2 regions of the Streptomyces sp. NBC_00354 genome follow, and region 2 is predicted to be linked to the other one. Evidence: riboswitches for the same ligand, from Rfam matches in the RefSeq annotation. Region 2 holds a riboswitch; the other holds the start of a gene.

Region 1 (15,666 bases), 4.1 Mb from region 2:
CGCGGATCCGCAGCAGCAGCGGATCCCGGATGGCCTTCGGGTCCTGGCTCTCGCCGACCCACCGCGCGAGCTCCGCGCTCCCGCCGGCCAGCACCTCGTACTGCTTCTTCTGCCCCCGTACGGGCACCTCGCTCGGCAGCGCCCGGATCAGCCCGGCCTCCTCCAGCCGGCCGAGCTCGCGGTAGATCTGCTGGTGCGTCGCGGACCAGAAGTACCCGATCGACCTGTCGAACCGCCGGGTCAGCTCCAGCCCCGACGAGGGCTTCTCCAGCAGGGCGGTCAGGATGGCGTGCGGCAGCGACATGCGGCCATCCTAGGGATGCGGGAGGTCGAGGACCGCGACCCCGTTCCCGACGGCGACCGCGAGACGACTCCCGTCGGGGTGCAGGGCCGTGACCGGCGAGGGGATGTGCTCCACACCGAAGGCCCGTCCCGGTGCGGCACCGACACCTCGGGCCACGCGGCCGGTGGGGGAGTGGGCGGCGCGGTCGAAGCGGTACGCGGTGTTCCAGGTGCCGGCCAGCTCCTTGCCGTCGGCCGTCCAGCGGCGGAACCCGCCTGCGGCGTCCACCAGTTCGTCGCCGTCCCACCGCAAGGACCTGGGGTCGATCGTCGCCTCGAATATCCGCATGGCCACGAACCCTGGGCCCAAGTGGCCAGGGCCTCCGGGGATTCGGGGCCCGGGGTGTGCGGGGGGAGCCACCGCGCCCGCGATCGCCGCGCGCTTGCGCTGCCCGTACGAGAGCAGGTGCGTCGGGCGGTCCCGCAGCGCCGTGACGTCCAGCGCGGCGAGTGCGGACTCCGCCCGGGACCGGACCTCGTCCACCGTCAGCCCTGGGTTTCCCCTACACCAAGGCCCTCCGGCCCTGGTCGGACTGACGGACCGGCACCCACCCGGCCGAAGGGGCGTGGCCCGAGCAGGCGCCCCGAACGGCTGCGGCCCGGTGGCGGCGGCGCCCGCAGGCCCCCAGGCTGGCGGTGTGGCCGCCGACTACGACTACTCCGACCTGACCGCCGTCTACGTCAACTGCACCCTCAAGCGCTCGCCCGAGACCAGCAACACCGAGGGCCTGATCGCCAAGAGCCGCGCCGTCATGGAGGCGGCCGGCGCCCGAACCTCGCTGATCCGCGCCGTCGACCACGACATCGCCACCGGTGTCTGGCCCGACATGACCGAGCACGGCTGGGAAACCGACCAGTGGCCCGTCCTGTACAGCCAGATCATGGACGCCGACATCCTCGTGCTGTGCGGCCCGATCTGGCTCGGCGACAACAGCTCCGTCATGAAGCAGGTCATCGAGCGGCTCTACGCCTGCTCCTCGATCCTGAACGCGCAGGGCCAGTACGCCTATTACGGGCGCGTCGGCGGCGCGCTCGTCACCGGCAACGAGGACGGCGTGAAGCACTGCGCCATGAACATCCTCTACAGCCTCCAGCACCTCGGCTACGCCGTCCCGCCGCAGGCCGACGCGGGCTGGATCGGCGAGGCCGGGCCCGGGCCCTCGTACCTCGACCCCGGCTCGGGCGGCCCCGAGAACGACTTCACCAACCGGAACACGACCTTCATGTCGTGGAACCTCATGCACCTGGCCGCCCTGCTGAAGCGCTCGGGCGGGATCCCGGCGCACGGGAACCAGCGCTCGGAGTGGGACGCCGGCTGCCGCTTCGACTTCCCGAACCCCGAGCACCGGTAGTCCCTCACCTTCACCGGCACACGTTGCGGTGCGCGACGTCCAGCACGAACCGCTCGGGCCCGTGCAGCTTGAAGGAGGTGAACGAGGGCTTGCTGTGGAAGGCGGCGCCGAAGGTGACGTACCCCTCGAAGTCGCCCGTCATGGCAAGGCCCTTGAGCTGGGGCAGGTAGATCTTGACGAGCTTCGGCCCGCGGTACGTGCTGTCGCCCGTGCGGTTGTGCGCGGCGGCGGGATGCAGGCTGATCTGCAGGAAGTGCTTCCCGGCCAGCGGGACGGGCTTGCCGGATCCGTCCTGGACCAGCCTCGGCACCCGGGTGACGGTGACCCCGGGGACGTGTCCCCGCAGGTCGATGACGATGCGGTCGTACGTGCAGTGCCCGCCCCAGCGGGCATTGACGACGAGCGGCGTGGGCCGGACGACGGCCGAGGCCGGCGCGGCGAGGGTGATCCCGGCGGTGAGCAGCGCACCTGTGGCAAGGGCCACGAGCTGCCGGCGGCGGAGGTGGTTCATGACGTCCCCCTGATTCTTCGGAGGCGGGGACCGGTGTCACTGCTGAGGACACTCCCGGCAGGCTCATGGTTGCACCCAAACCACCCGAAACAAAAAGAAACGGAACAAATGCTCCCTACCGGGGCAGGAGGGTGCTCAGCTCGGCGTCGAGGTCGTAGTGCCGCTGCTCCTCGCCGCGCGGCACCAGCCCGACCAGCCGCCGGCACAGCGCGCGCACGTCCTTCGCCCGGGCGGACACCACGCAGCTCCGCTCGCCGTTGGTGAAGGCGAGGAACACCCGTGGTTCCCTGCCCTGCCACCGCGGCCACACCTGCACGTCCCCCTCGCCCGTCGCGCAGGTCTCCCCGTCGAGCAGCAGGTCCCGGGAGAACACCCAGCGCGCCACGTGCATCCCGGCGCCCCGGAAGTCGAGGGCCAGCTCGTAGGGCCGGTCGCAGCGGTACGTGAAGGCCCCGAGCAGCGGCAGGGGCGCGGGCGAGACCTCCAGCCGGAGCGGGAGGACGTGGTGCTCGATACCGTCCGTGCCGTCCATGCGCTCCACCTCTCTGCCGGCTCACGGGGGGAATCCGCCCACTCGGGCAAGCTAACCCACCTCCCGGCCGCCCCCGTGGGGCCGAAGGTCCCGAGCCGGAGGGCCGCTGGACCCGTCCTGTCACAGGAACGCGGAGAGGCCCGCCCTCCGGGGGAAGGGCGGGCCGCTGCGTCACCCGTCCGTTACGGGACGGGGTTGAGGACGAACGAGTCGTTGGACTGCCCGATGGCGGTGAAGCCGGCGCCGTTGGCCTGGGCGCCGTTGCTCTGGTTGGACCCCCCGGAGCCGGTGGCGACCTGCTGGGTGGTGGAGGCGTTGCCGAGGTTGCTGCCGGCGACCCCGCTCCCGATGATCTCGGCGACGGCGGCGTCGGACGAGACGCCCGCACCGGCCCCGTTGTCGGCCTGGGCGACGCCGGCGAAGAGCGCGACGGCGAAGGGGAGCGAGACGACGGCGGAGATCACGCGGATGCTGCGGTTGCTTGCCATGATGAAGTCCTCCAGTACACAAAAAGGCTGCGGTCCAAGGCGGTTGGCCGACCGCCGGGGGTGTGGCCGCGACGTCACGTGATCACCATGGCGCACGTGATCATCGAGAAACCAGCCCGCAGTCGAGGGTTCGCCCTCACGCGTGATCAACTCCCCGCAAACCTCAAATCACCTGCGAATTCCGCCTGTTGTGGCGGGCAACGCGGAGGGGCCCGACGCGTTCTGCGCCGGGCCCCTCACTCGTCATGCGTGCCGGATCAGCACTCGATGACGTTGACCGCCAGGCCGCCGCGGGCGGTTTCCTTGTACTTGACCTTCATGTCGGCGCCCGTCTCCTTCATGGTCTTGATGACCTTGTCGAGGGAGACCTTGTGGGTGCCGTCGCCGCGCATCGCCATCTTGGCCGCCGTGACCGCCTTGACCGCCGCCATGCCGTTGCGCTCGATGCACGGGATCTGGACGAGGCCGCCGACCGGGTCGCAGGTCAGGCCCAGGTTGTGCTCCATGCCGATCTCGGCCGCGTTCTCGACCTGCTCCGGGGTGCAGCCCAGGACCTCGGCGAGGGCGCCGGCCGCCATCGAGCAGGCCGAGCCGACCTCGCCCTGGCAGCCGACCTCGGCGCCGGAGATCGAGGCGTTCTCCTTGAAGAGCAGGCCTATCGCACCGGCCGCGAGCAGGAAGCGGACCACGCCCTCCTCGTCGGCGCCGGGCACGAAGTTCATGTAGTAGTGCAGGACCGCCGGGATGATGCCCGCGGCGCCGTTCGTCGGAGCGGTGACCACCCGGCCGCCCGCGGCGTTCTCCTCGTTCACGGCCATGGCGTAGAGGGTGATCCACTCCATCGACAGCGCCAGCGGGTCGCCCTCGGAGCGGAGCTTGCGGGCGGTGTTCGCCGCCCGGCGGCGGACCTTCAGGCCGCCCGGCAGGATGCCCTCGCGCGACATGCCGCGCGAGACACACGCCTGCATGACGCGCCAGATCTCGAGCAGGCCCTCGCGGATCTCCTCCTCCGTGCGCCAGGCCTTTTCGTTCTCCAGCATCATCGCGGAGATCGACAGGCCGCTCTCCCGGGCCATGCGCAGCATCTCGTCGCCGCTGCGGAAGGGGTACTTCAGCACGGTGTCGTCGAGCTTGATCCGGTCCTCGCCGACCGCGTCCTCGTCCACCACGAAGCCGCCGCCGACCGAGTAGTACGTCTTCTCCAGCAGCGGCGCGCCCGAGGCGTCGTACGCGAAGAGCGTCATGCCGTTCGCGTGGTACGGCAGGGACCGGCGGCGGTGCAGGATCAGCTGGCTCGGCTCGTCGAAGGCGATCTCGTGCGCGCTCCCGATCTCGGTGCCGAGCAGGCGCAGGCGGCCGCTCCGGCGGATGCGCTCCACCTCGTCGTCGGCCGTCTCCACGTTCACCGAGCGGGGGGAGTGGCCCTCCAGGCCCAGCAGCACCGCCTTGGGCGTGCCGTGGCCGTGGCCGGTCGCGCCGAGGGAGCCGTACAGCTCGGCCCGGACCGATGCGGTCTGGGCGAGCACGCCGTCCTTCTTCAGCCGGGTCACGAACATGCGGGCGGCCCGCATCGGACCGACCGTGTGGGAGGAGGAGGGGCCGATGCCGATGGAGAAGAGATCGAAGACGGAGATGGCCACGGTGGCGGACTCCCTTGTCTGCTCGTGGGTGGAGGGGCAGGCGGGGTGGATCGTACGAGGGGGGATTGTTCGGATTTTGTCCGACAGTCGAGCTTAACGTGGCGAGGTGAACGTTTCGTCTGCCCGAGATGGTGGCCGGACGGCGCTCGGGTATGGCTCGTGTCACACAGGAAGGGCCCGGCCCTGTGTGACACAAGGCCGGGCCCCCAAGCCGATGCCTAGAGCGTCGGGTACAGCGGGAACTTCGCCGCGAGCGCGGATACGCGCGCCTTGAGGGCCTCGCTGTCGTAGGCCGGCTTCAGCGCCTGCGCGATGATCTCGGCGACCTCGGTGAAGGCCTCGGCGTCGAAGCCGCGGGTGGCGAGGGCCGGCGTACCGATCCGCAGACCCGAGGTGACCATCGGGGGCCGCGGGTCGTTCGGGATGGCGTTGCGGTTGACCGTGATGCCGACCTCGTGGAGGCGGTCCTCGGCCTGCTGCCCGTCCAGCTCGGAGTTGCGCAGGTCGACCAGGACCAGGTGCACGTCGGTGCCGCCGGTGAGGACGTCCACGCCCACGGCCTTGACGTCGTCCTGGACCAGGCGGGCGGCGAGGATCTTCGCGCCCTCCAGGGTGCGCTCCTGGCGCTCCTTGAACTCGGGCGAGGCCGCGACCAGGAAGGAGACGGCCTTGGCAGCGATCACGTGCTCCAGCGGGCCGCCCTGCTGACCCGGGAAGACCGCGGAGTTGATCTTCTTGGCCAGCTCCTGCGTCGACAGGATGACCCCGCCGCGCGGACCGCCGAGGGTCTTGTGCGTGGTGGTGGTGACGACGTGGGCGTGCGGCACCGGGTTCGGGTGCAGGCCCGCGGCGACCAAACCGGCGAAGTGCGCCATGTCGACCATCAGGTACGCGCCGACCTCGTCCGCGATGCGGCGGAAGGCGGCGAAGTCCAGCTGGCGCGGGTAGGCGGACCAGCCGGCGACGATCAGCTGCGGCTTGGACTCCTTGGCGAGGCGCTCGACCTCGGCCATGTCGACCTCGCCGGTCTCGTCGACGTGGTACGGGACCACGTTGTAGAGCTTGCCGGAGAAGTTGATCTTCATGCCGTGGGTCAGGTGACCGCCGTGGGCCAGGTTCAGGCCCATGATCGTGTCGCCCGGCTTCAGCAGCGCGAACATCGCGGCGGCGTTCGCCTGCGCACCCGAGTGCGGCTGGACGTTCGCGTGCTCGGCGCCGAAGAGCGCCTTGATGCGGTCGATCGCGATCTGCTCGACCACGTCGACGTGCTCGCAGCCGCCGTAGTAACGACGGCCGGGGTAGCCCTCGGCGTACTTGTTGGTCAGGACCGAGCCCTGGGCCTCCATGACGGCGACCGGAGCGAAGTTCTCCGACGCGATCATTTCCAGGGTGGACTGCTGGCGTGCGAGCTCGGCGTCGACGGCGGCGGCGACGTCCGGGTCGAGCTCGTGGAGAGGGGTGTTCAGAACAGACATCAGGATCCCCTGTGGTCAGTTACCGGCGGTGAGCTTGGCGTACTCGTCGGCGGAGAGCAGGTCGGCCGGCTCCTCCGCGATGCGCACCTTGAACAGCCAGCCGCCCTCGAACGGGGCGGTGTTCACGAGCGCCGGGTCGTCCACGACGTCCTGGTTGGACTCGACGACCTCACCGGTGACGGGGGAGTACAGGTCGCTGACCGACTTGGTCGACTCCAGCTCGCCGCAGGTCTCGCCCGCGGTCACCGTGTCGCCGACCTCGGGGAGCTGGGCGTAGACGACGTCACCGAGCGCGTTGGCCGCGAACTCCGTGATGCCGACCGTCGCGACGCCGTCCTCGGCGGTCGACAGCCACTCGTGCTCCTTGCTGTAACGCAGCTGCTGGGGGTTGCTCATGACCTGATTCTCCTGGATGCGGGGGAGTGGATACGAACAGTGGTCTTGCGTACTGAGACGGCCGGCACGGCGCCCGTACGGCGTCGGTAGGGAGCCGGTACGGGGTACGGGTGTTACTTCTGCCGCTTGTAGAACGGCAGGGCCACGACCTCGTACGGCTCATGCGTACCGCGAATGTCCACGCCGACGCCGGAGGTGCCGGGCGCGGCGTGCGCCGCGTCCACGTACGCCATCGCGATCGGCTTGCCCAGCGTCGGGGACGGGGCACCCGAGGTGACCTCGCCGATGACCTGCCCGTCGGCCACGACGGGGAAGCCGGCGCGCGGGACGCGGCGGCCCTCGGCGATCAGGCCGACCAGCTTGCGCGGCGGGTTCGAGGCGGCGCGCTCGGCGGCGGCCTCCAGGGCGGCGCGGCCCACGAACTCGCCCTCCTTCTCGAACTTCACGACCCGGCCCAGCCCCGCGTCGAACGGGGTGAGGGAGGTGGTCAGCTCGTGCCCGTACAGCGGCATGCCCGCCTCCAGGCGCAGGGTGTCGCGGCAGGACAGGCCCGCCGGGACCAGGCCGACGCCCTCGCCGGCCTTGGTCAGCGCCTGCCACAGCTCGACGGCGTGCTCGGGGGCGACGAACAGCTCGAAGCCGTCCTCGCCCGTGTAGCCCGTACGCGCGATCAGCGCGGGCACGCCCGCGACGGTGCCCGGCAGGCCGGCGTAGTACTTCAGGCCGTCCAGGTCGGCGTCCGTGAGGGAGGCGAGGATGCCGGGGGACTCCGGGCCCTGCACGGCGATCAGTGCGTACGCGTCGCGGTCGTCGCGGACCACGGTGTCGAAGCCGGCGGCGCGCTCGGTCAGGGCGTCCAGGACGACCTGGGCGTTGGAGGCGTTCGCGACGACCATGTACTCGGTCTCGCCCAGGCGGTAGACGATCAGGTCGTCGACGATCCCGCCGTCCTCCCGGCAGATGTGCGTGTAGCGGGCGCGGCCGACGCCGACGGTAGAGATGTTGCCGACCAGCGCGTAGTCCAGGGCCTTGACGGCCTCCGGGCCGGTCAGCGTGATCTCGCCCATGTGGGACAGGTCGAAGAGACCGGCCTTGGTGCGGACGGCGTTGTGCTCGTCGCGCTCACTGGCGTACCGCAGGGGCATGTCCCAGCCCGCGAAATCGGTCATGGTCGCACCGAGCGATCGGTGCAGCGCATCGAGGGCGGTCAGGCGGGGGGCAGTGCTCATGGGTGTGGCTCCCGGGTCCCAGGGCATGACATGACGAGGACGATCCTCCCCATCTGTCATCGGAACCTGAGAGGTTCGCCGAGAGTTCCCGGTCGGACCCGGGGAACCTCGACTTGCACCTTGGGTGGAGCGCACGCGGATGCCGTCGTGAGGGACGGCGGCGCGGCTCGCTTTTCAGATCTGCCTCATCCACGCGGTACGGGGCCTGAGAGATTCAAGGGAGGAACTTGCTCCTTCGGCGCCCGGGCACGGCCTCACGGCCTGCCGGGACTCTCCCGCGCGGATTCAAGCGGCCGGTATGCAGTTGGTCCAGATGGCGCACATCATTGCATGCCGTCCGGGTGATCGGGCGGTCGGGCCCGAAAGAACGTACGGACCGGTGAGACGGCCGGGAAGCGCAGGCCGGAACCGGGCGCAGCCGGATTACCGTCTCTTTACACTCAGTGGGCATGAGGGGCCCTGCGGCCCGATGGGGGAAGGCGATCACTGTGCGGAGATTCGGAGTGCTGGCGGCGACCGGGACGGGAGCCGTGGACGGAGTGCCGGCGGCGCGGCGGGCGCGCTCCATCGGCGGTCCCGTGCGCGACCTGCGCGGCCGGGGGCCGCACGGACCGCAGTGGCTCGGCTTCGCCGAAGGGGACATCGTCGTGGTGTCCGGCCTGCCGGGCGGCGGCAAGAGCACGCTGATCAAGCGGGCCGCGCAGGACGGCGGCATCGACTCCCAGGACGTGCGCGAGCGCTGGGAGCGGCGGATGCCGCGGGCGCTGCCGTACGCGGTGTACCGGCCGCTGGTCCGCTGCGCGCACTACTGGGGGCTGTGGCGGACGCTGCGTTCCGGGGCCTCGGCGGTGGTCCACGACTGCGGGACGCAGAGCTGGGTGCGCAGCCTGCTGGCCACGGCCGCGCGGCGGCGGGGCCGGGGGCTGCACCTGCTGCTGCTGGACACCACCCCCGAGGAGGCCCTGTCCGGGCAGGCGGCGCGGGGGCGCGGGGTGTCGGCGTACGCCTTCGCCCGTCATCGCGGCGCGGTGGCCCGCCTGCTGCGCGAAGCGGAATCGGGCCGCCTCCCCGCGGGCTGCACGTCGGCGGTCCTCCTGGACCGCGGCGCGGCCGCCTGCGTGACCCGCATAGCGTTCCGGCAGGACCCTTCCTAGCTCCGCCGGCGTTCGAGGCGCCGGGGTCCGGGGTCCGGGGGCGGAGCCCGCGGCAGCGAGGTCGGCCCGAGCCGTTAACCTCGGGCCGACAGCGTGGGGCGGAAAACACAGCGGAGGCGTACATGCAGGGCGGCGGCTGGCCGGACAACGAGCTGGAGCAGGTGCTCGGGGCGGCGCTCGGGCAGGCGGACGCCGGGGCCCGGATCGTCGAGGTGCTCGGCCGGAGCCGGCTCTGGGTGCCCCTGCCCGGCGGTGGCGGCCCGGACGGGGCCGGCCTCATGCTGCCCACCATGGAGATCGACGGGGCGGCGTACGTCCCCGTCTACAGCTCCGAGGCCCAGTTCCGCGCCTGCGCCGGCCCCGCCATGGACTTCGCCGTCGCCCCTGCCGTCGAGTTCGCCCGCGGCCTGCCCCCGCAGCTCGGCATCGCCGTCAACCCGGAGGGCGCCGTCGGCGTCCCGCTGCCCCCGCCCGCCGTCGCGGAGCTCTGCCGCATCGGCCGGACCCCGCTCGACGGCCCCGCCACCGGTGGCCGCGTCCGGCTCTACGAGCCCGACTGGCAGGAAGACCCGGTGGACTTCCTGACCGCCGCCGCCGAGGAGTTCCGCGCCACCGGCGTGGTCGCCGCCGCCCACCGCTGTCTCGCCAGCGTCGAGGGCGGGGCCCCGGAGCTCTACATCGGTGTCCGGCTGCTGGGATGGGAGCCCGGCATGCGGAATGCCCCGATGGACGCCCTCGGCCGGGCCCTGACCCGGGTACCGCCGCGCTGGCCCGTGCAGTTGATCCTCTTGGACTCCGTGCAGGACCCGGTGGTCGACTTCATGGTTACGCGCGTACGCCCCTTCTACCTCCCGTAGGGCCGCTTAAGCTGGGTGCGGATACGGGTGGGACGACGGGCAGACGAAGAAGGAGTACCGGGTGAGTGCGTCAGGCACGGCCGCGGCCGGGCAGCTCGAGCACATGATGCGCCAGGTGACTCCCGGGCGCTACGAGAGCTATGAGTCGCTTCTGCACGCCCTCGCCGAGGGCCGCCTGTGGATGCTGCTCTGGCAGGGCCAGCCGGGCTCCCCGGACGCCCAGTACGGCGGCATGGAGGTCGAGGGCCTCGGGTACGCGCCGTGCGTGACCTCCCCCCAGGAGCTGGCCGCCAGCGGCTGGAACCGGGGCTACGAGGTGGTCACCGGCCGGGACATCGCCCGCGCCCTCTACCCGGACCGCTGGGGCCTGTGGCTCAACCCGCACGCCCAGGGCGGCGGCCTCGGCATCCCCTGGGCCGACCTGCGCCGGATCGCCACCGGTCTCGACCGGATGCCGGCCGGCCCGCTGCGGCTGTCCGAGCCTGCCCTGGAGCTCCCGCAGTTCTACGGGCTGCTGACCCAGCACGCGCACCGCACCCCCGCCGTCCGCTCGCTGCGCCGCGCCTGGGTGCAGCCTTCGCTGGGCTCGCCGTACCTCGCGGTCGGGCTCGACCTGTACGACGCCTCCGCGCCCGCGCTGGAATCCGTACGGGAGATGATGCGCCAGTCGGTCGGCGCGGTCCCCGAGGGCGTGCCGGTGTGCACGGTGGCGCTCGCGGACGAGCACGACCCCGTCGCGATGTGGCTGCGCGCCCAGAGCCGCCCCTTCTACGACCGCGAGGGCCAGGCCCCCGCGTACTGACCCCGGAAGCACCGACCTCGTCCGGGTCTGCCCGGCCTCTGAGACAGCCGTATCGAACCGACCGAAGGCCGCAGGGAACCACCGTTCCCTGCGGCCTTCGGCTTGTCCGGATTTCAGCCGTGTTGTGGGGCCAAAAGGCATGGTCCTACCGCGAGTTGGGCGCCATGTCCGATTGCGTACCGAACGGACGGTCTTGATCCGCTCAGGTGAGAGCGAAGTCCGGATAACGGGAACTCGACCCTCACATCACGGTTGCGCATCCATTCATCTGCGGGTCTGGCGGCTGCTCGCAGCGCCGATGAAGACTCCCCACCCAAGAGCCGGTCAGTCCTGCGAAGTCAGGTTCGGCATATGCATTTCGCTTGTGGCTCTGTCCCGCACTTCCCGCAGTTCTTGCACCTCAGCACGCGTCCTGCGTGTCACCACGCACTCCGAGCGCCACTCCGCACCAACGCCGCCACAGCGGCGGGCATGGGCCGGCAACCCGTCGGCCGAGAGGGGTCCCCACCACGATGACGGCACCACTGCATGACACGAGCGCGGAAACACCCGCAACCGTGTCCGTAGCCGACGTCCCTGCCAAGGCCATCGAAGGCCGCTCGCCCGGCCGCATCGCCTGGATGCGGCTCAAGCGCGACAAGGTCGCGCTGACCGGCGGCGTGGTCGTGATCCTCCTGATCCTGGTGGCGGTCTTCGCACCGCAGATCGTGAGCCTGCTGGGCCACCCGCCCAACGAGTTCCACGAGGACCTGATCGACCCGGACCTGGGCACACCGCTCGGCTCCTTCGGCGGGATGAGCTCCGACTTCCTGCTGGGCGTCGAACCCACCAACGGCCGGGACGTGTTCAGCCGGATCGTCTACGGCGCCCGCATCTCCCTGATCGTCGCCTTCCTGTCAGCCTTCGTGTCGGTCACGATAGGCAGCCTGCTCGGTGCGCTCGCCGGGTTCCTCGGCGGCTGGGTCGACGGCCTCATCAGCCGCCTGATGGACCTGCTGCTGGCCTTCCCGCAGCTGCTGTTCACCATCGCCCTGGTCTCCGTCGTCCCCAACTCCCTCTGGGGATTCGAGGGTTCCGGCGTCCGGATGGGCGTACTGATCGTCGTCATCGGCTTCTTCGGCTGGCCGTACATCGGCCGTATCGTCCGGGGCCAGACGATCTCCCTGCGGGAGCGCGAGTACGTCGAGGCCGCGCGCAGCCTCGGCGCGGGCCGCGGCTACATCCTGATCAAGGAGCTGCTGCCCAACCTGGTCGCGCCGATCCTCGTCTACTCGACGCTGCTCATCCCGACCAACATCCTGACGGAGGCGGCCCTCAGCTTCCTCGGTGCCGGCGTCAAGCCGCCCACCGCGTCCTGGGGAAAGATGCTCTCCGACGCCATCCCCATCTACCAGGACGACCCCGCGTACATGGTCGTCCCGGGTATCACGATCTTCATCACCGTCCTGGCGTTCAACCTCTTCGGGGACGGGCTGCGTGACGCACTCGACCCCAAGGGCAGCTGAACCGCTTCATCGATTCACCCACCTATGGAGGTTGGACCAACGTGATCCGCAGAAAGCAGGCATTCGCGATCACCGCCGTGATCGCCGCCCTGTCCCTGACCGCCGCGTGCGGTGGCAGCGACGGCAAGAAGTCCGAGGGCAAGGGTGGCGGTGGCGCCGCGTTCAACGCTGCCACCACCGCCATGGTGAACCCCTCGGACGCCAAGGGCGGTGAGCTCAAGCTCTGGTCGCCGCAGGACGTCGACTACCTCGACCCGGCGCGTGCCTACTACGGCTTCGTGTGGGACATCCAGCGCCTCTACGTGCGCCAGCTGCTCGCGTACGACAGCAAGCCGGGCAAGGACGGCAGCAAGCTCGTCCCGGACCTCGCCGAGGGCCTGCCGGTCCTGAGCAACGAGGGCAAGACGTACACCCTCAAGATCAAGGACGGCGTGAAGTTCGAGGACGGTACGCCGATCACCTCGAAGGACTTCAAGTACGGCATCGAGCGCGTCTTCGCGCAGGACGTGCTGTCCGGCGGTCCCACGTACCTGATCGACATCCTCGACCAGGGTCAGAAGTACCCCGGCCCCTACAAGGACACCGACCCCAACAAGATGGGTCTGAAGTCCGTCGAGACGCCGGACGACAAGACGATCGTCTTCAACCTGGCGAGCGCCAACTCCGACTTCAGCTACCTGCTGGCCATGCCGTCCTCCTCGCCGGTTCCGGCGGCCAAGGACACGGGCGCCACGTACACCAACAAGCCGGTCTCCACCGGCCCGTACAAGGTCGAGAGCTTCACCGCGAGCAAGGGCGCGACCTTCGTCCGCAACGAGAACTGGGACCCGAAGACCGATACGATCCGCAAGGGTCTGCCGGACAAGGTCTCGTTCACGGTGACCACCAACCCGGACGACATGGACGCGCGTCTGCTGTCGGGCGACATCGACCTCGCCATCGACGGCACGGGCATGCAGCAGGCCGGCAAGAACAAGGTCCTCAAGGACGAGAACCTGAAGAAGAACGCGGACAACCCGTTCACGGGCTACATCCGCTACTTCGCCTTCCCGACCACGGTCGCGCCGTTCGACAACGTCGAGTGCCGCAAGGCCGTCATCTACGCGGCCGACCCGAAGTCCCTGCAGACCGCCCGCGGCGGCCCGACCAGCGGTGACCTCGGCGCGAACATGCTGCCGCCCGGCATCCCCGGTGCCGACAAGAGCTACGACCCGTGGAACCTGACCAAGGGCGAGCCGCAGGAGGCCAAGGCCAAGGAGGCCCTCAAGGCCTGTGGCAAGCCGGACGGGTTCGAGACCACCATCGCGGTGCGCAACAACCGCGCCCCCGAGGTGAAGACCGCCGAGTCGCTGCAGGCGTCGCTCGCCAAGGTCGGCATCAAGGTCACCATCGACCAGTACGACGGCAAGCTCTCCTCCTCCGTGATCGGTTCGCCCGAGAACGTGAAGAAGAAGAACTACGGCATCATCGTGATGGGCTGGGGCGCCGACTACAACTCCGGCTCGGGCTTCCTGCAGCCGCTCGTCGACGGATCGTTCATCCAGCCCAACGGCAACAACAACTTCACGATGATCAACGACCCGGAGATCAACCAGCTGTTCAAGACGGCCGCGGCCGCCGCGACTCCGGAAGCTGCTGCTCCGTTCTACACGGACATCAACAAGAAGATCATGGAGAAGGCTCTCTACCTCCCGATCAACTTCGACAAGGCCTTCGTCTACCACAACCCGCGTCTGACGAACGTCTACTTCAACGACTCCATGGGCAAGATCGACCTGGCCACGGTCGGCATCGCCGCCAAGTAGCCGAGTGGTCGAGTCGTCACGTAACAACAGGCAAGTGCCTTCACCGCACATGCGCTAGTCCGAAGGGCAGGTGAAGGCCGCAGGCGGCGGCTGCCGTCCCCAAAAGGGACGGCAGCCGCCCGCCCCGGGCGGCCGACTGCAGTGCTCGTCTACCTCATACGGCGAATGTTCAACGTCGTCGCCACGCTGCTGGTGGTCTCCGTGGTCACCTTCGGCATCTTCTTCGCGGTCCCCAAGATCACAGGCAGCGATCCGGCCCTGATGTACGCCGGACGCGAGACCAACGAGACCGCCCTGGCGGGCATCCGCGTGAAGATGGGCTTCGACAAGCCCATCTCCGAGCAGTACCTGACCTTCGTCAAGGGCATCTTCGCCGGCCGTGACTACGACGGCGGCACGGATGTCACCCACTGCGCCGCCCCCTGCTTCGGCTACTCCTTCAAGACCGAGGCACCCGTCTGGGAGACCATGGTCGACCGCATGCCGGTCACCCTCTCGCTCGCCCTCGGCGCAGCGGTCATCTGGGTGATCGCCGGTGTGGCGACCGGTGTCATCTCGGCGCTCAAACGCCGGACGGCCATCGACCGCACCGTGATGGTCGGCGCCCTCGCCGGCGTCTCCCTGCCGATCTTCTTCACCGGCATGGTGGCCCCCGCGATCTTCGTCTACAGCCTCGGCTGGCTGGACGTGTCCAACTACAAACCGTTCACCGAGGATCCGGTGGCCTGGCTCAACTCCCTGATCCTGCCCTGGATCACCCTGGCCTTCCTCTTCGCCGCCACCTACGCCCGCATCACCCGCGCCACGATGCTCGAGGTCCTCGGCGAGGACTACATCCGCACCGCCCGCGCCAAGGGGCTCAAGGAGGGCGTGGTCATCCGCAAGCACGCCCTGCGCTCCACGCTCACCCCGATCGTCACGATGTTCGGCCTGGACCTCGGCGGACTCCTCGGCGGCGCGGTGCTCACCGAGACGACCTTCAACTTCCAGGGTCTGGGGACGGCGGCCGTGGCCGCCATCGGCCAGGGCGACCTGCCCGTGATCATGGGCGTCACCCTGCTCGCCGCGCTCTTCGTGGTGATGGCCAACCTGATCGTGGACCTGCTGTACGCCGTCATCGACCCGCGCGTGAGGCTGACGTGACCGAGAACCCCACCACCGCCTCCGGCGAGAGCACCTCCGGCGGGCCCGCGTTCGTCCCCGAGCAGGCCGGCCCGCCGAAGGACGCCGCGTTCCTCTCCGTACGCGACCTCAAAGTGCACTTCCCGACCGACGACGGCCTGGTCAAGTCCGTCGACGGGCTCTCCTTCGACCTCGAGCGCGGCAAGACGCTCGGCATCGTCGGCGAGTCCGGCTCCGGCAAGTCGGTGACCTCGCTGGCCATCATGGGCCTGCACCGCACCGGCAACGCCCGCAGCCGCCCGGACATCTCGGGCCAGGTCGTGCTCGACGGCGAGGACCTCGTACGCGCCGACGCGGACCACGTGCGCAAGCTGCGCGGCCGCAAGATGGCGATGGTCTTCCAGGACCCGCTGTCCGCGATGCACCCGTACTACTCGGTCGGCAAGCAGATCATCG
Region 2 (15,666 bases):
ACCCCGTCGATGTCGAGCATGAAGTCCTCGCCGCGCATCATCAGGATCTGCTCGTTCAGCAGCGAGTAGCGGTCCACCGCCGAGAGGTTCGCGGTGACCAGGTCGGAGCGGGTGATCGTCGGCAGGATGCCGATCATCACCACCCCGGCGTCGATCTCCGCGGCCTGCCGGTGGGCATAGCCGAGCCCCGCACTCAGTTCCTCGGCGAGCTGGTCGAATACCCGGCCGCCGAGCCGGTGCGGAAGGACGTTCACCTCCAGGTTGAACATTCCGAGTTCGGTCTGGAAATCAGGGCTCGCAATCCGCTCCAGAACCTGGGCATTCACCATTCTCGGCAACCCGTCGGAACCCGCGAGATTCAGCTCGATCTCCAGCCCCATCATGTTCTTGGGCCGATCGAACCTCTTCTCCGCCAGAAGCCGCTCCAGCCCCTCCAGACACTCGTGAAGCTTCCTCCGATACTTCTGCCGATCGGACAGGTCGAATCCGCCCGCCACGACCTTCTCCCCCATCGAAGCGTCCCTCCTCGAGTGGGCCTGGCATGTGCCACCCAGGCGCGCGTGTACGGTCGATGATGCCCCGGCGGCGTGATCGATAACGCCGAGGGGGCGTGCGTGGCGAGGAGCGTGCGCCGGTTTGGCCGAAGGGCGCTATGGCACATTCACTTGGCAAGACACCGTATGCAAATTCCGCATGCGTTTTGCCGGTTCCGCATAATGGGCGCTTTCCAGCCGAGCCCCCGTCCGGTAACCTCCGAGGTCAGCGCGACATGTTCGCGCGCAACCGGCATGAATGCCATGTCAGCGGGACCGGTAAGCGCCTTGTCGGCAATAGGCGGGACAGCTAGCCGAAACACTGCGTGAACACATGTCGTATAAACTCCGCAAACGAGGCAGAGAGTTGGCGCGCGGCCATTGCCCCTCAGCCCCCCTCTGGCCCCAGAATGCGACAGCGCCGTCCGCACCTGCCCCGATCCACAGGTCTCCCAAGTGAGAGGCGACCCACCATGCCGCTGCATGTCCCTCCGGCTCCCGCGCCCGCCCTGCGCAGCGTCCTCGCGGCACTCGGTTCCCCCACCGCCGTCCACGAGGCGCACACTCCGGCCCTGCGCGCGCTGCAGGGTCCGATGACCGCCGAACTGCCGCTTCCGGTCCACGTCCTCGACCGGTTGAACATCTCGGAGCTGGCTGCGGGAGGCCGTCCGCCGCGTACCCGGCTGACCGCCTGGCGGTTCCTGATCCGCAGCGGCGACCGCTACGTCGCCGCCGCGGACACCCGGCTGACGCCGGACGGCTGGGCCTTCTCCCATTTCTTCGAGGGCCCCTATGTCGCGGCCACCGAACGCGCCCTGCGCCAGGCGGAATCCCTCGGCAAGAACTACCAGCCGCGGCTGCTCTCCGTACCGGAGCTGTACATGCTGACGCTGTGGCTCCACGGGGCGGTCGGCGCCGACGCCTCCGCCGGGCTGCCGGCCGCGGCGGATCTGCTGGTGCCGCTGGCGCCGGCCCCGCCCGGCATCGCCGCGTACCGGCCGCATCCGGTGTCCGAGCTGCTGCCCGTGATGACCCACCGGCTCGCTCCGCCGAGTCCGCCGCTCCCGCCGTCGCTGGCCGCGCCGGCCGCCTGACCCGGGGCCCGAGCAGGCCCCGACCAGAGCCCGAGCGGAGCCCGAGCCGGTTCCGGGCATGGTCCGAGCGGCGTCCGGGCATGGTCTGAGCTGGCCCGATGCAGGGCCGGTGACCCGTACGACCCATTCGGTCTAGCCCACTCGGGTCACCTGCGAACCACCCGAAATGACAGGGGAGTTGAGCTGAACCGCCCGCACGAGTGATGCGTCATCAATCTATGAGGACAGCTGCCGGGAAATCCCTGCGGACTCAAGTCCGGGGGGCAACACTGGGACTCTGACCAAACCAAGACGTTGATACGGGGGGCGGCCATGAACAACGCATCGAGCCGCAGCACACAGACCACATCGCAGCGAAAGAACGCATCCATGTGCCAGCACCAGCCAGCGTGCCCGTCAGCCGACTCCGCCGACCGGGAGGCCGCCAAGCCCGTGGCCAACCACCCGGAACAGGGCTGGAGCCTGCTGTGCAACGGCGTCCTGCTCTTCGAGGACACCGGTGAGCTGCTGCCGGACGGTCAGATCATCGCCCCGCACCGCCCGCTCGCGGCGGCGCAGGTGATGAAAGCTGCCTAGTCCGACGACAGCACGGAGTGAACGCAACGGAACAGAACGCAGAGGGGCCGGCCCGGGAATCATTCTCCCGGACCGGCCCCTTCGTCATGCCGTCATGTCATACGACTATGTCATGTCACCGAACGGACACGGTGTCGTAGTGCCGTACGGCTCAGTTGTCGTACTCGTCCAGCGGCGGGCAGGAGCACACCAGGTTGCGGTCGCCGAAGGCACCGTCGATACGGCGTACCGGCGGCCAGTACTTCTCGGCCGCCGTGACCCCGCCGGGGAAGACGGCCTCGTCGCGGCTGTACGGGTGGTTCCATTCGCCGCCCAGCGCCGCCGCCGTGTGCGGGGAGTTGGCCAGCGGGTTGTCCTCCACCGGCCACTCGCCGCCCGCGACCCGCTCGATCTCGGCGCGGATGGCGATCATCGCGTCGCAGAAGCGGTCGATCTCGGCGAGGTCCTCGGACTCCGTCGGCTCGATCATCAGCGTGCCGGCGACAGGGAAGGACATGGTCGGCGCGTGGAAGCCGTAGTCGATGAGGCGCTTGGCGATGTCGTCCACGCTGACGCCCGTCGCCTTCGACAGCGGGCGCAGGTCGATGATGCACTCGTGCGCGACCAGGTTGCCCGGGCCGGTGTAGAGCACCGGGTAGTGCGGCTCCAGGCGCTTGGCGATGTAGTTCGCGCCGAGCACCGCCACCTGGGTGGCGCGCTTGAGGCCCTCGCCGCCCATGAGGCGCACGTACGACCACGAGATCGGCAGGATGCCGGCCGAGCCCCAGGGCGCCGCCGAGATCGGACCGACGCCGGTCTCCGGGCCCGCGGTCGGCTGGAGCGGGTGGTTCGGCAGGTACGGGGCCAGGTGCGCCCGGACACCGACCGGGCCGACGCCCGGACCGCCGCCGCCGTGCGGGATGCAGAAGGTCTTGTGCAGGTTCAGGTGCGAGACGTCGCCGCCGAAGTGACCCGGCTTGGCAAGGCCCACCAGGGCGTTCAGGTTGGCGCCGTCCACGTAGACCTGGCCGCCGGCCTCGTGCACCTGGGCGCAGATGTCGGCGACGTGCTCCTCGAACACACCGTGCGTGGAGGGGTACGTGATCATCAGCACGGCGAGCTCGTCGCGGTACTGCTCGATCTTGGCGCGCAGGTCGGCCGCGTCCACCTCGCCGTCGTCGGCGGTCTTGACGACGACGACCTTCATGCCGGCCATCACGGCGCTGGCGGCGTTGGTGCCGTGCGCGGAGGACGGGATGAGACAGACGGTGCGCTGCTCGTCGCCGTTCGCCCGGTGGTAGGCCCGGACGGCCAGCAGGCCGGCGAGCTCACCCTGGGAGCCGGCGTTCGGCTGGATGGAGACCTTGTCGTAGCCGGTGACCTCGCAGAGACGTTCCTCCAGCTCGGAGATGAGCGTGAGGTACCCCTCGGCCTGCTCGACCGGGGCGAACGGGTGCAGCTGGCCGAATTCCGGCCAGGTGACCGACTCCATCTCGGTGGTCGCATTGAGCTTCATGGTGCAGGAGCCCAGCGGGATCATGCCGCGGTCCAGCGCGTAGTCCTTGTCCGCCAGCTTGCGCAGGTAGCGCAGCATCGCGGTCTCACTGCGGTGCTGGTGGAAGACCGGGTGCGCCAGGTAGTCGTCGGAGCGCAGCAGGCCCTCGGGCAGGGCGTCGGCGGTGGTCTCGTCGAGGGCCTCGATGTCGGCGCTCACGCCGAAGGCGGCCCAGACGGCCTCGACGCCGGCGCGCAGGGTGGTCTCGTCGCAGGAGACGGAGACGTGGTCGGCGTCGACCTGGAACAGGTTGACCCCGCCCGCACGGGCGGCGGCGGCGACCTCGGCGGCCTTGCCGGGCACCCGGGCGGTGAGCGTGTCGAAGTACGAGCCGTGCACGAGCTCGACCCCGCCGGCCGTCAGACCGGCCGCGAGCAGGGCCGCGTAGCGGTGCGTACGGCGGGCGATGGTCCGCAGCCCGTCCGGACCGTGGTAGACGGCGTACATGCCGGCCATGACGGCGAGCAGCACCTGCGCGGTGCAGATGTTGCTGGTGGCCTTCTCGCGGCGGATGTGCTGCTCACGGGTCTGCAGTGCCAGGCGGTACGCCTTGTTGCCGTCCGCGTCCACGGAGACGCCGACGAGGCGGCCCGGCAGCGAGCGGGCGTGCTTGTCCTGGACGGCCATGTAGCCGGCGTGCGGGCCGCCGAAGCCCATCGGGACGCCGAAGCGCTGGGTGGTGCCGACGGCGATGTCCGCGCCGAGCGCGCCCGGGGAGGTCAGCAGGGTCAGGGCGAGCAGGTCGGCGGCGACGGCGACGATCGCGCCGAGGCCGTGCGCCTGGTCGATGACCGGCTTGATGTCCCGCACGGCACCGGAGGCGCCCGGGTACTGGAGGAGCACACCGTAGACACCGCGCTCCGCGACCTCGGCCGGGATCCCCTCGGACAGGTCGGCGACGACGATCTCGATGCCGATCGGCTCGGCGCGGGTCTCGATCACGGCGATGGTCTGCGGCAGCGCGTCGGCGTCGACGAGGAAGATGTTCCCCTTGGACTTGCCCACGCGGCGGGCCAGGGTCATGGCCTCGGCGGCCGCGGTGCCCTCGTCGAGCAGGGAGGCGCCGGAGGTCGGCAGGCCGGTGAGGTCCGCGACGACGGTCTGGAAGTTGAGGAGCGCCTCGAGGCGGCCCTGCGAGATCTCGGGCTGATAGGGCGTGTACGCCGTGTACCAGGCCGGGTTCTCCATGACGTTGCGCAGGATCACCGGCGGCGTGAAGGTCCCGTAGTAGCCGAGGCCGATCATCGGCGTCAGGACCTGGTTGCGGTCGGCGAGCGAACGCAGCTCGGCCAGCACCTCGGCCTCGGTCAGCGCCTCGGGCAGGTTCAGCGCCTCGGCGCTCTTGATCACATCCGGTACCGCGGCGGCGGTCAGTTCGTCCAGCGAGCCGTAGCCCACGTGGGCGAGCATCTTCGCCTGCGCCTCGGCATCCGGGCCGATGTGGCGCTGCTCGAAGGGGATCCCTCGCTCCAGCTGGGAGAGCGGAATGCGGTTGGCGGTCATGTACGGAGGCCTCCTGGGTCGTACGACCTGCGAGGGGTACCACGGCGCGGGCACCCGGACGGCCTCCCCCTCTGTCATCTCAACCTGAGAGCTTCACCGGAGTCGCGAGGATGGCCCGCGGATTCCGGCTTTCACCGTCGGTGAGGAGAGGAACCGGCACTGCTCACCCGGTACCTGCCCCTGCTTTCCAGAGTGGCCTCGTCACGTGCGGTACGTATGCCTGAGAGATTCCGGGGAGGATTTGCTCCTTCGGCGCCTCCGTCATGCTCACTCGGAGGACTCTCCCGCACAGGGTCAACAGCCGTCACCCAGCCTACCAGCGAGGTTCTCGGCTCTCCCTCGAGTGGCCCCCACTCCGGAAATGCACTTTTGTAGTCGTTACGGAGGAGTTGCGACCATATGGAGGGACCGTGCAGACCGACATCGATCCGCGCAGCCTGATCGGCCGCAAGGCGTTCGACCGCAACGGAACCAAGATCGGCACCGTCGACGAGGTCTACCTCGACGATGCCACAGGCGTGCCCGAGTGGGCCGCCGTCCGGACGGGCCTGTTCAGCCGGGACGCGTTCGTCCCGCTGGAACCGAGCGAGGTGATCGACGACACCCTGCGGGTCCCCTTCGAACGCTCCCTCATCAAGGACGCCCCGGACTTCGGCGTCGGCCGCCACCTCTCCCCCGAACAGGAGCTGCAGCTCTACCACCACTACGGACTGGACGTCTCCCTCCCGTCGGACATCCAGCGCGACTTCGGCCGCTTGGCGAACGGCGACGACACCCCCTAGCCCTCTTCCGGTACGGGTTCCCCTACCGCGGGTTCCCCTACCGCGGGTTCCCCTACGAGGGGCAGCGGATCGGACGGCTCCAGCTCGGGGTCGTCCACCCGGAAGGTACGCACCCGGCCCGGTGGCGATCCGGGCCGCTCGAACCGCACGGTCACCCTCCCGACCCCGCTGCCCTGCACCCACCCGGGCCCGTACACGGCATGCCGTACGTCGCTCCCGGCCGCCCAGCGGCGCTCCCGGGCGGGCTCCGGCTCCCCGGCCGGCTCCACGCCCTCGGGGGCCTCTGCGGGCCCACCGGACCCTGCCGGCCCAGCGGGGGCACCGGAATCGCCCGGCCCTCCCGTCCCGGCGGCCTCCGCAGCCCCGTCCGGCTCGGCGGCCCCTGCGTCGCCCGCCGAGGCCGCCTCCGCAGCCATGGACTGCGCGAACAGGTCCTCCTGCGTGTAGTCCGCCAGCCCGGTCACGCCCACCCCCAGCAGCCGCACCCCGCCCGTGGTGTCCACTGCCTCCAGCAGCCGCGCCGCGGCCTCCCGCACCACCGCAGGGTCGTCGGTGGGCCCCCGAAGCGTCTCCGAGCGCGTCAGGGTCGAGAAGTCGTACCGCCGCACCTTCAGCACGATCGTGCGCCCGGAGTGCCCCGAGTCCCGCAGCCGGTGCACACACCGGTCGGCGAGCCGCTGCACCTCGTTCCGGATCCGCACCCGGTCGTGCAGGTCCACGTCGAAGGTGTCCTCGACCGACACGGACTTCGCGTCGCGCTCGGCGACCACCGGCCGGTCGTCCAGCCCCAGCGCCATCCGGTACAGCCCGACCCCGTGCGAGCGCCCGACCATCCGGACCAGCTCGTCCTCGCCGGCCTCGGCCAGCTCCCCCACGATGGTGATCCCGGCCCGCCGCAGGTGCTCCCCGGTGGCCGGCCCCACCCCCGGCAGGGTCCGCACGGACATCGGCGCGAGCAGGGCCCGCTCCGTCCCCGGCTCGATCAGCAGCAGCCCGTCCGGCTTGGCCTCCTCCGAGGCCACCTTCGCCAGCATCTTCGACCCCGCCAGCCCCACCGACGCACTGAGCCCGGTCGCCGCCACGATGTCCGCCCGCAGCCGCTGTCCCGTCTCCAGGGCGGATTCCGCGTCGAAGGCGGTTCCGCCCGCCTCCAGGTCCACGAACGCCTCGTCCAGGCTGAGCGGCTCCACGAGCGGCGACAGCTCCCGCAACAGCGCCATGACCACGTCGCTGACCGCCCGGTACAGGCTGAAGCGCGGGATCAGGCAGGCGCCGTTCGGGCAGAGCCGCCGCGCCTGGGCCATCGGCATCGCCGAGTGCACCCCGAAGCGGCGGGCCTCGTAGGAGGCGGTGGCGACCACCCCGCGCGGGCCCAGCCCGCCGACGATCACGGCCTTGCCACGCAGGCTCGGCTTCGATGCCTGCTCCACGGATGCGTAGAAGGCGTCCATGTCCAGATGCAGGATGGTCGGCGCGGCTCTCACAGCCCCGATGCTGCCCTACGCCACTGACAATCGGCCGGGGCCGGGCCCGGCCGATGCGCGGCCGGGCCGGGGACCGGTCTCAACCGGCCCGGTTGCGCCGTGCGGCCAGCTCGTCCGTCGGGTTGTGGCCGACCACCGTCTCGCCGGTGTCGACCCGCTCGCCGTGCAGCTGCGACAACGCGTTCTCCACATCCCGCCAGACCACGCCCACGGCGATACCGAAGATGCCCTGCCCGCCCTGGAGCAGGCTCACGACCTGGTCCGGCGAGGTGCACTCGTACACGGTGGCGCCGTCGCTCATCAGCGTCATGCGCTCGAGGTCCGCGAAACCGCGGTCCCGCAGGTGCTGGACCGCGGTCCGGATGTTCTGCAGCGCCACACCGGTGTCCAGGAAGCGCTTGACGATCTTGAGGACGACGACGTCCCGGAAGCTGTACAGGCGTTGCGTGCCCGAGCCGTACGCGGGGCGCACCGTGGGCTCCACCAGCCCGGTACGCGCCCAGTAGTCGAGCTGCCGGTACGTGATGCCCGCCGCGGCGCACGCCGTCGGACCCCGGTAGCCGACTTGTTCGGGTGCCGGGTCCGCGCCGGCCGCTGCGATCGTCGCCGCCTCCGGCTGACGGCGCGCGGAACCTGCCGCGCTGCCGTGGAGCGGGTACGGCCCACCGTCACTCCGCACGGGGATGCCCCCGGTCGTACCGTCGCCCGTGACTCTCACGCCGACCCTCCGTCCTTGACCTGCCCCCTCGAAGGTAGGCAGTCACCAGGGGTGCGTCAACGATCGCCACACTCGGCACGCCGAGTGATAATCACCCTGAGAGTGGTTTCCCGTGCCCCATATCGGGGAAAGGCTAACCGAATGGGCTGACACTCCCTGTGGACGGCGCGGCCGGCGGCTCACTGCGGGCCGGTGCCGAAGTCCTCCGGAGAGATCTGGTCGAGGAACTCGCGGAACTTCTCCACCTCGTCCTCCTGCTCGTCCGGAATGGCGATTCCGGCGTCGTCCAGCACGCCGTCGCTGCCGTAGATCGGCGTTCCCGTCCGCAGGGCCAGCGCTATGGCGTCGGAGGGCCTCGCGCTCACCTCGACCCCGCTGGCGAAGACAAGCTCCGCGTAGAAGACGCCCTCCCGCAGATCCGTGATCCGGACCTCGGTGAGCTCCTCGCCGATCGCCTCCAGCACGTCCTTGAACAGGTCGTGCGTCAGCGGCCGCGCAGGGGCCATGCCCTGCTGCGCGAAGGCAATGGCGGTCGCCTCCCCTGGTCCGATCCAGATGGGGAGGTACCGGTCGCCTCCCACTTCACGCAGGAGCACGATCGGTTGGTTGGAGGGCATTTCCACCCGGACACCCACAACGTCGAGCTCGTTCACACAGCAACCCTAGGACCTGCCCGGCAGGTTTGGGTAGTCGGGCCCCCCTCGAAGATCCCCGGGGTCAGTGCAGACGGACCCCGAGAGCCGTCTGCACCAAGGCCTCATGGAGCCGTACGGAGAGCCCCGCGAGTTCTTTCATGGTGGCCTCGGCATGCGCCCTGGTCTGCGGGTTGCGGTGCCGCCGCTGCGGTGCCACGACCTGCTCGATCAGGCCCGCCTCCCGGTCGGCGGCTGCCTTCATGGCCCGCAGGTGCCGGGGCTCCAGCCCGAACCGGCCCAGATCCGCCACCAGGCGGGCCACCGTGACCGCCTCGGCGTCGAATCCGCCGCCGGGAGTCTCGCCGACCAGCCCGTACGACTCCCATTCGGCGAGCTGCGCCTCGTCCACCTCGGCGGCGGCCATCAGCTCGGCACGGCCCACGCGGGCCGCCGTCGGCCGTTCCCGGCCCACCTCGCCGTAGACGGCGCAAGGGCTGGTCGGATCGACGGAATCCCCGTGCGCCGTGGGCGAGGGGATACGGATCTGCTCGCCGCGGGCGAGCGCGTCCAGCTGATCGCGGATGACCTTCAACGGCAGGTAGTGGTCCCGCTGCAGACGCAGGATGCGGGCCAGTCGCTCGACGTCCTCCGTGCTGAACTTGCGGTATCCGGAAGGTGTGCGCCGGGGCTCGACGAGCCCCTCCGCCTCCAGGAAGCGAATCTTCGAGATCGTGACTTCGGGGAACTCGTCGCGCAGCATGGTGAGCACCGTGCCGATGCTCACCAGCCGCCCGGACGAGCCGGCGGTGCCGCTCTTCGGGACACCGCCGGTCGGGGTACGCAGCATGGGACCTTCCCTCTGGGGATCCCCCCGGACGGAATCCGGGGTGGGGGTCCCCCCGGGCGGAGCCCAGGGGGCCGTCAGACGCCCCGCAGGCTCGCGTAGAAGACCATCCGGTACTTGCCGATCTGCACCTCGTCGCCGTTGTGCAGGGCGACCGAGTCGATCGGCTCACGGTTGACGTACGTGCCGTTGAGGCTGCCCACGTCGGCGACGGTGAAGCCGCCGTCCTGGCTCCTGCGGAACTCGACATGCAGACGGGAGACCGTGACGTCGTCCAGGAAGATGTCGCTCTGCGGGTGCCGGCCCGCCGTGGTCAGCTCACCGTCCAGCAGGAAGCGGCTGCCGGAGTTGGGGCCGCGCCGCACGATCAGCAGGGCGGAACCCGGAGGCAGAGCTTCCACCGCGGCCTGGGCCTCGGGGGACAGCGAGGACGACACGTGCTGTTGTCCGGACACCTCGGCCTCGTAGGCCTCGAGGCCCGAGATCGAGATGGTGGACGTGGTCTCCGAGGCACGCTCCGGCGTCAGGCCCGCCCGCAGCGGCGCGCCACAGTTGGAGCAGAACCGGCTGGCCGCATCGCTGCGGTGTCCGCACCTGCTGCAAACCTGCTCGGCCGACATGGACGGCTCCTCGCGCCGCGGCTGCCCCGCGGAGGCATTGGTGGCATACGGGTCGGGGGCAAACCCTCCACCCGAACTTGAGGTTGATGGTTCACCGAAACCTATGCGTCCGGAACCGGCAGGGTCAACAGACGACGCGCCCGGCGCGCCCGAAACATCACCCGCGCCGGCGACCTCGTCACGGAAGAGCGGCCGGTTGCCCTGCCCTTCCACCTCTCCCTGCCCCGCGCGGTGCTTCGCTGCACCCTCCTCGCGGTTCTTCTTTCCGAACAGCTTCTCAAACAACTTCACGGGCGATTCCCCTTGAACGAAACAGACCCGCCCGTGGGGCAGGACGAACTCCGAATGCACACACCTGCCGACCCGGACATTCTCACAACGTCCGTAACCACCAGACAGTTTCCACCACGCACCACGACTTCACCGCGCCGACCCCCCGCAGGCATCAGCCCGCGTGAGCCCGTCCGCTCCCCGTCCCGCATCACGACGATGACGACCGAGCGTAGTCAGGCTGCTTCGCAGCCCGCAAGGCATCCACAACGATCTTCGCCGACCGTGTGACGGCGACGTTGGCCTGTTCCTTCTCCAGCGTCTGCACGACACCGCCGGGAATGTTCAGAGCAGGCTCCAGATCCTGTGCCTTGCCGATCACCTTGAACTCATAAGGCTGTGTGATCTTCTTACCGTCGATCCCGATCCCGCCGCCCTCGTCCGAGAAGAACGAGCCCGCCACGATGCGCACACCGTTGATCTGGATCGCCTCGGCCCCGGCCGCCCGCAGCTCCTGGAGGGTGTCCAGCAGCTGGTCCGACTGCACCTGGCCCTTGGGATCGGTGATCTTCAGCGTGATGCCCGGCCCCTGCGCTGCCACCGTACCGGCCAGGATCCCGAGTTGGCGTTCCTTCTCGATCGTCTGCCGACGAGCCTCTTCGGCCTGGTTGGAGCTGCTCTCCAACTCCTTGCGCTGGTCTTCCAGCTGCTGCTTCTCGTCCTCCAGGCGCTTGGTCCGCCCGTCGAGCTCGTCGAGGATCCGTACGAGGTCCTCCTGGCGGGCCCCGCGCAGCGCGCTGGAGTCGCTGTTCGACCGCACCTGGATGGCCAGGCCCAGCCCGAGGACGAACAGGAGCAGCGCCACGATCAGTTGGGCCCGGCTCACCCGCGGCGGCCACAGCCCCTCCGCCAGCCGCTGCCGGCCGGTCTGCGTCGGCTCGGCGTCCTTGGCGGCTGCGGCCACCTCGGCTGGGGCCGCCTCGGCTGGGGCGGTTTCGGTGGGTTCGGCGGGCCGAGCCGGCTGGGCCGGCGGGGCGGGCTGTGCCTCCGGCTGCGCGCCCTGCTCGGGCTGGTCCTGCGGCGGCAGCTCCGAGCCCATCGGCTCCTCGGGCGGGTTGTCGTTCGTACTCATCGGCCTCACGCCCGGAACACGTGCCGGCGGATGGCCGCGGCGTTGGAGAAGATGCGGATGCCGAGGACCACGACCACACCCGTCGACAGCTGTGAGCCGACGCCCAGCTTGTCACCGAGGAAGACGATCAGAGCCGCCACGACCACGTTCGACAGGAACGACACCACGAAGACCTTGTCCACGAAGATGCCGTCCAGCATCGCGCGCAAGCCCCCGAACACCGCGTCCAGCGCCGCCACCACGGCGATCGGCAGATATGGCTCCACGACGGCCGGCACTTCGGGCCGGACCAGAAGTCCGAGCACCACTCCGGCCACCAGGCCCAGTACCGCGATCACGATGCACCCTTCTTCGGCTCTTCTGCTGTAGCTGTACGTACGGTCAGGCTCGACGCGGCCGGCAGCCGCAGCTCGTCCGCGGGGGACAGGGTGTAGCGGATCCCGTAGTTCTCCTGCAGCGCGTGCAGGTACTGGCCGTCCGCGGAGTCCTGGAACGCGGTCCCGAGCCGCTTCTTGTCCCCCACCGCCAGCACCTCGTACGGCGGTACCAGCGGCCTGTTGTCGACCAGTATCGCGTCACCCGCGGCCCTGATCGCCGACAGCGCCGTCAGCCGCTGCCCGTTGATCGAGACGGCCTCCGCGCCGGACTGCCAGAGCCCGTTGACGATCTTCTGCATGTCCCGGTCCCGGAGCCGGCCGGTGTCCGAGAACCCGGCGTTCTCGCGCGGCTTGCCGCCACCGCCCGACGAGGAGCCCTTCGCGTCGTCCACGACCAGCTTGACCCCCGGACCGCGGACCTCCGAGGCACCGGCCAGCAGTGCCACGAGCTGCCCCTGGTCGCCGCCGTGCTGCTTGAGCGCCTCACGCTGGCGGCCCGCGACGTTCGTCCGCAACCGCTCGATGTCCCGCTCCAGGCCGTCCGCGCGCTCGTCGGCCCGCTGCACCCGGTCGATCAGCTCCTGCCGCTCCTTGGCCAGCACCGGCGCGGCTATCCGCGCCTGGGCAGCACCCAGCGTGACGACCATGGCGGCGAGCACGAGCCCGGCGGCGAGCGCCAGCTTGGCCTTGAGAGTGCGCGGCAGGCCCGCCGTACCCTCCGCCTCGCGCCGGGCCGACGCTTCCGCATAGCCCTCGTCGAGACTGTGGTCCATCACGTGCGTCAGCAGCGACATGGATGCGTCCGGGCGCGCGGGAGGCGCCGGCGCCGAACTCCGGTTGTGGGGCGGCTGCGACATGCCGCTCATCGTCGCATGTCGGCGCCGCCCGCACCGAATGCGCCCGTCCGGTGGACAGGGAGCAAGGGGCTCCTCACCCGGTCCACCGGACTGCGCTGGTCCGCAACGTCTCCTGTGCTCAGTGCCCGGCGCCGTCCACCACGCCGGCCCACTCGTCCAGCAGGGCCTGCGCGGACGCGTCGTCGGGACCTTCGGCCCACAGGTGCGTGACCGCCTCCGCCGGATCCGGCAGGACCAGCGCCCACCGCCCGTCGGCCTCGACCACCCGCACACCGTCGGTGGTGTCCACCTGCCGGTCCCCGGCCGCCTCCACGACCCGCCGCATCACGAGCCCCTTCACCGCCCACGGGGTCGGTACGTCCCGCTTGAGTACATGGGCTCGCGGTATCCGCGCATCGATCTGACTCAGGGTGAGCTGCGTCCGTGCCACCAGACCGAGCAGCTGGACGAAGGCCGCCGACCCGTCGAAGACGCTGCTGAACTCCGGGACGATGTATCCGCCCCGGCCGTCCCCGCCGAAGATCGTGTTCTCCGCCCGGCCCACCCGCGTCAGGTCGTCGGGCGAGGTCGTCGTCCACTCGACCTGCGTCCCGTGGTACGCCGCCACCTGCTCGGCGATACGGGTCGTGGTCACCGGCAGCGCCACCTTGCCGCTGCGCTTCTCCGCGGCCACGAGGTCCAGCAGCACCAGCAGCGCCCGGTCGTCCTCGATGATCCGCCCGCGCTCGTCCACCAGGGAGATCCGCTCCCCCACCGGGTCGAACCGCACCCCGAACGCGGCCCGCGCCGAGGCCACGATCTCCCCGAGCCGCACCAGCCCGGCCCGCCGGGACTCCGCGGTCTCCGTCGGCCTGGTCTCGTCGAGCCCCGGATTGATCGTCAGCGCGTCCACGCCGAGCCGGCCCAGCAGGCTGGGCAGAACCAGCCCGGCACTGCCGTTGGAGGCGTCCACGACCACCTTCAGCCCGGAATCGGCGATCCCGGTCGTGTCCACCCGCCGCAGCAGCGAACCCGTGTAGGCGTCGAAGACGCTGCCCGGGAACTGGAGGTCACCGATCTCGCCCGGGAACGCCCGCCGGTACTCCTGCCGCGCGTACACCCGGTCCAGCTTGCGCTGCTGCTGGAGCGAGAGGTCCGCTCCCCGCTCGTCCAGGAACACGATGTCGACCGAGTCCGGCACTCCCGGCGAGGTCCGCAGCACGATCCCGCCCGCGCTGCCGCGCGCGGTCTGCTGCCGCGCGACGGGCAGCGGTACGTTCTCCAGGTCGCGCACGTTGATCGCGCTGGCCTGCAGCGCCGAGATCACGGCCCGCTTGAGCGCTCTCGCGCCACGGGAGTGGTCTCGGGCCGTGGTGACCGTCGACCCCTTCTTCAGGGTCGTCGCATACGCGCCGGCGAGCCGGACCACCAGCTCGGGGGTGATCTCCACGTTGAGGATCCCGGAGACTCCGCGGGTGCCGAAGAGGTGCGCCTGCCCGCGGGACTCCCAGATCACCGACGTGTTGACGAAGGCGCCGGCCTCGATCGTCTTGAAGGGGTAGACCCGCACGTTCCCCTGAATGATCGATTCCTCACCGACCAGACACTCGTCACCGATGACGGCGCCGTCCTCGATCCGGGCGGCCCGCATGATGTCGGTGTTCTTGCCGATGACGCAGCCGCGCAGATTGCTGTGCTGCCCGATGTAGACGTTGTCGTGGATGACGGCCCGGTGCAGGAAGGCCCCGCTCTTCACCACGACGTTGGACCCGACGACCGTGTGCTCGCGGATCTCCGCGCCCGCCTCGACCTTGGCGTAGTCACCGATGTACAGCGGCCCGCGGAGCACGGCGTCGGGACTCACCTCGGCGCCTTCGGCGATCCACACGCCGGGCGAGATCTCGAAGCCGTCCATCTCGACCTGGACCTTGCCCTCGAGTACGTCGGCCTGCGCCTTGACGTAGCTCTCGTGCGTGCCGACGTCCTCCCAGTAGCCCTCGGCCACATAGCCGTAGATCGGCCGGCCTTCCTTCATCAGCTGCGGGAAGACATCGCCGGACCAGTCGACCGGAACATCCGGGTCCACGTAATTGAAGACCTCGGGCTCCATGACGTAGATACCGGTGTTGACGGTGTCCGAGAACACCTGGCCCCACGTCGGCTTTTCGAGGAAGCGCTCGACCTTTCCTTCCTCGTCCACGATGGTGATGCCGAATTCCAGCGGGTTCGGCACCCGGGTCAGGCACACCGTGACGAGTGCGCCCTTCTCTTTGTGGAAGCGGATGAGGTCGGTGAGGTCGAAGTCGGTGAGTGCATCGCCGGAAATGACGAGGAAAGCGTCGTCCTTCAAGGCCTCCTCGGCATTCTTCACACTGCCGGCAGTGCCGAGTGGCTTCTCCTCGTTGGCATAGGTGAGCTCCATTCCGAGCTCCTCGCCGTCACCGAAGTAGTTCTTGACGAGTGACGCCAAGAACTGGACGGTAACAACGGTCTCACTGAGCCCATGCCGCTTGAGCAGCCTGAGCACGTGCTCCATGATCGGCCGGTTGGCCACCGGCAGGAGCGGCTTGGGCATGCTCGAGGTCATGGGGCGAAGGCGAGTGCCTTCGCCACCGGCCATCACGACGGCCTTCATGTCGGAAGAGTCCTCCTTGAGAGACGACGTTCTCGCCGACCTCACCCGTCCCGGACGGTGACTCCGCAACTTTTCCGCGTCAGCCGGGCGCCG

The links. Region 2 has a riboswitch for glycine ahead of gcvP (aminomethyl-transferring glycine dehydrogenase). Riboswitches for the same ligand answer to the same signal wherever they lie in the genome.
Region 1: it holds a riboswitch for glycine, as region 2 does, so the genes downstream of both, gcvT (glycine cleavage system aminomethyltransferase GcvT) here and gcvP (aminomethyl-transferring glycine dehydrogenase) in region 2, are expected to answer to the same signal.

The regions. Positions count from the first base shown of each region.
Region 1 is NZ_CP107983.1:2,774,279-2,789,944, reverse strand. Features, by position in the region: gene OHT74_RS12170 (PadR family transcriptional regulator) at 1-304, opposite strand, end outside; partial or broken gene OHT74_RS12165 (ABC transporter ATP-binding protein) at 698-841, opposite strand; gene OHT74_RS12160 (flavodoxin family protein) at 981-1,694, shown strand; gene OHT74_RS12155 (AMIN-like domain-containing (lipo)protein) at 1,705-2,205, opposite strand; gene OHT74_RS12150 (SsgA family sporulation/cell division regulator) at 2,321-2,737, opposite strand; gene OHT74_RS12145 (hypothetical protein) at 2,920-3,225, opposite strand; gene OHT74_RS12140 (L-serine ammonia-lyase) at 3,483-4,865, opposite strand; gene glyA (serine hydroxymethyltransferase) at 5,084-6,340, opposite strand; gene gcvH (glycine cleavage system protein GcvH) at 6,356-6,736, opposite strand; gene gcvT (glycine cleavage system aminomethyltransferase GcvT) at 6,850-7,965, opposite strand; glycine riboswitch at 8,150-8,253, opposite strand; gene OHT74_RS12120 (AAA family ATPase) at 8,448-9,119, shown strand; gene OHT74_RS12115 (enhanced serine sensitivity protein SseB) at 9,242-9,976, shown strand; gene OHT74_RS12110 (enhanced serine sensitivity protein SseB C-terminal domain-containing protein) at 10,038-10,778, shown strand; gene OHT74_RS12105 (ABC transporter permease) at 11,291-12,283, shown strand; gene OHT74_RS12100 (ABC transporter substrate-binding protein) at 12,325-14,088, shown strand; gene OHT74_RS12095 (ABC transporter permease) at 14,230-15,231, shown strand; gene OHT74_RS12090 (ABC transporter ATP-binding protein) at 15,345-15,666, shown strand, end outside.
Region 2 is NZ_CP107983.1:6,876,859-6,892,524, reverse strand. Features, by position in the region: gene OHT74_RS31640 (glutamate-cysteine ligase family protein) at 1-512, opposite strand, end outside; gene OHT74_RS31635 (hypothetical protein) at 1,007-1,627, shown strand; gene OHT74_RS31630 (DUF5999 family protein) at 1,997-2,203, shown strand; gene gcvP (aminomethyl-transferring glycine dehydrogenase) at 2,355-5,240, opposite strand; glycine riboswitch at 5,305-5,436, opposite strand; glycine riboswitch at 5,439-5,537, opposite strand; gene OHT74_RS31620 (PRC-barrel domain-containing protein) at 5,651-6,022, shown strand; gene OHT74_RS31615 (DNA polymerase IV) at 6,019-7,506, opposite strand; gene OHT74_RS31610 (MerR family transcriptional regulator) at 7,586-8,224, opposite strand; gene OHT74_RS31605 (bifunctional nuclease family protein) at 8,404-8,877, opposite strand; gene ftsR (transcriptional regulator FtsR) at 8,942-9,706, opposite strand; gene OHT74_RS31595 (FHA domain-containing protein) at 9,781-10,722, opposite strand; gene OHT74_RS31590 (DUF881 domain-containing protein) at 10,805-11,725, opposite strand; gene OHT74_RS31585 (small basic family protein) at 11,731-12,063, opposite strand; gene OHT74_RS31580 (DUF881 domain-containing protein) at 12,060-12,968, opposite strand; gene OHT74_RS31575 (mannose-1-phosphate guanyltransferase) at 13,078-15,573, opposite strand.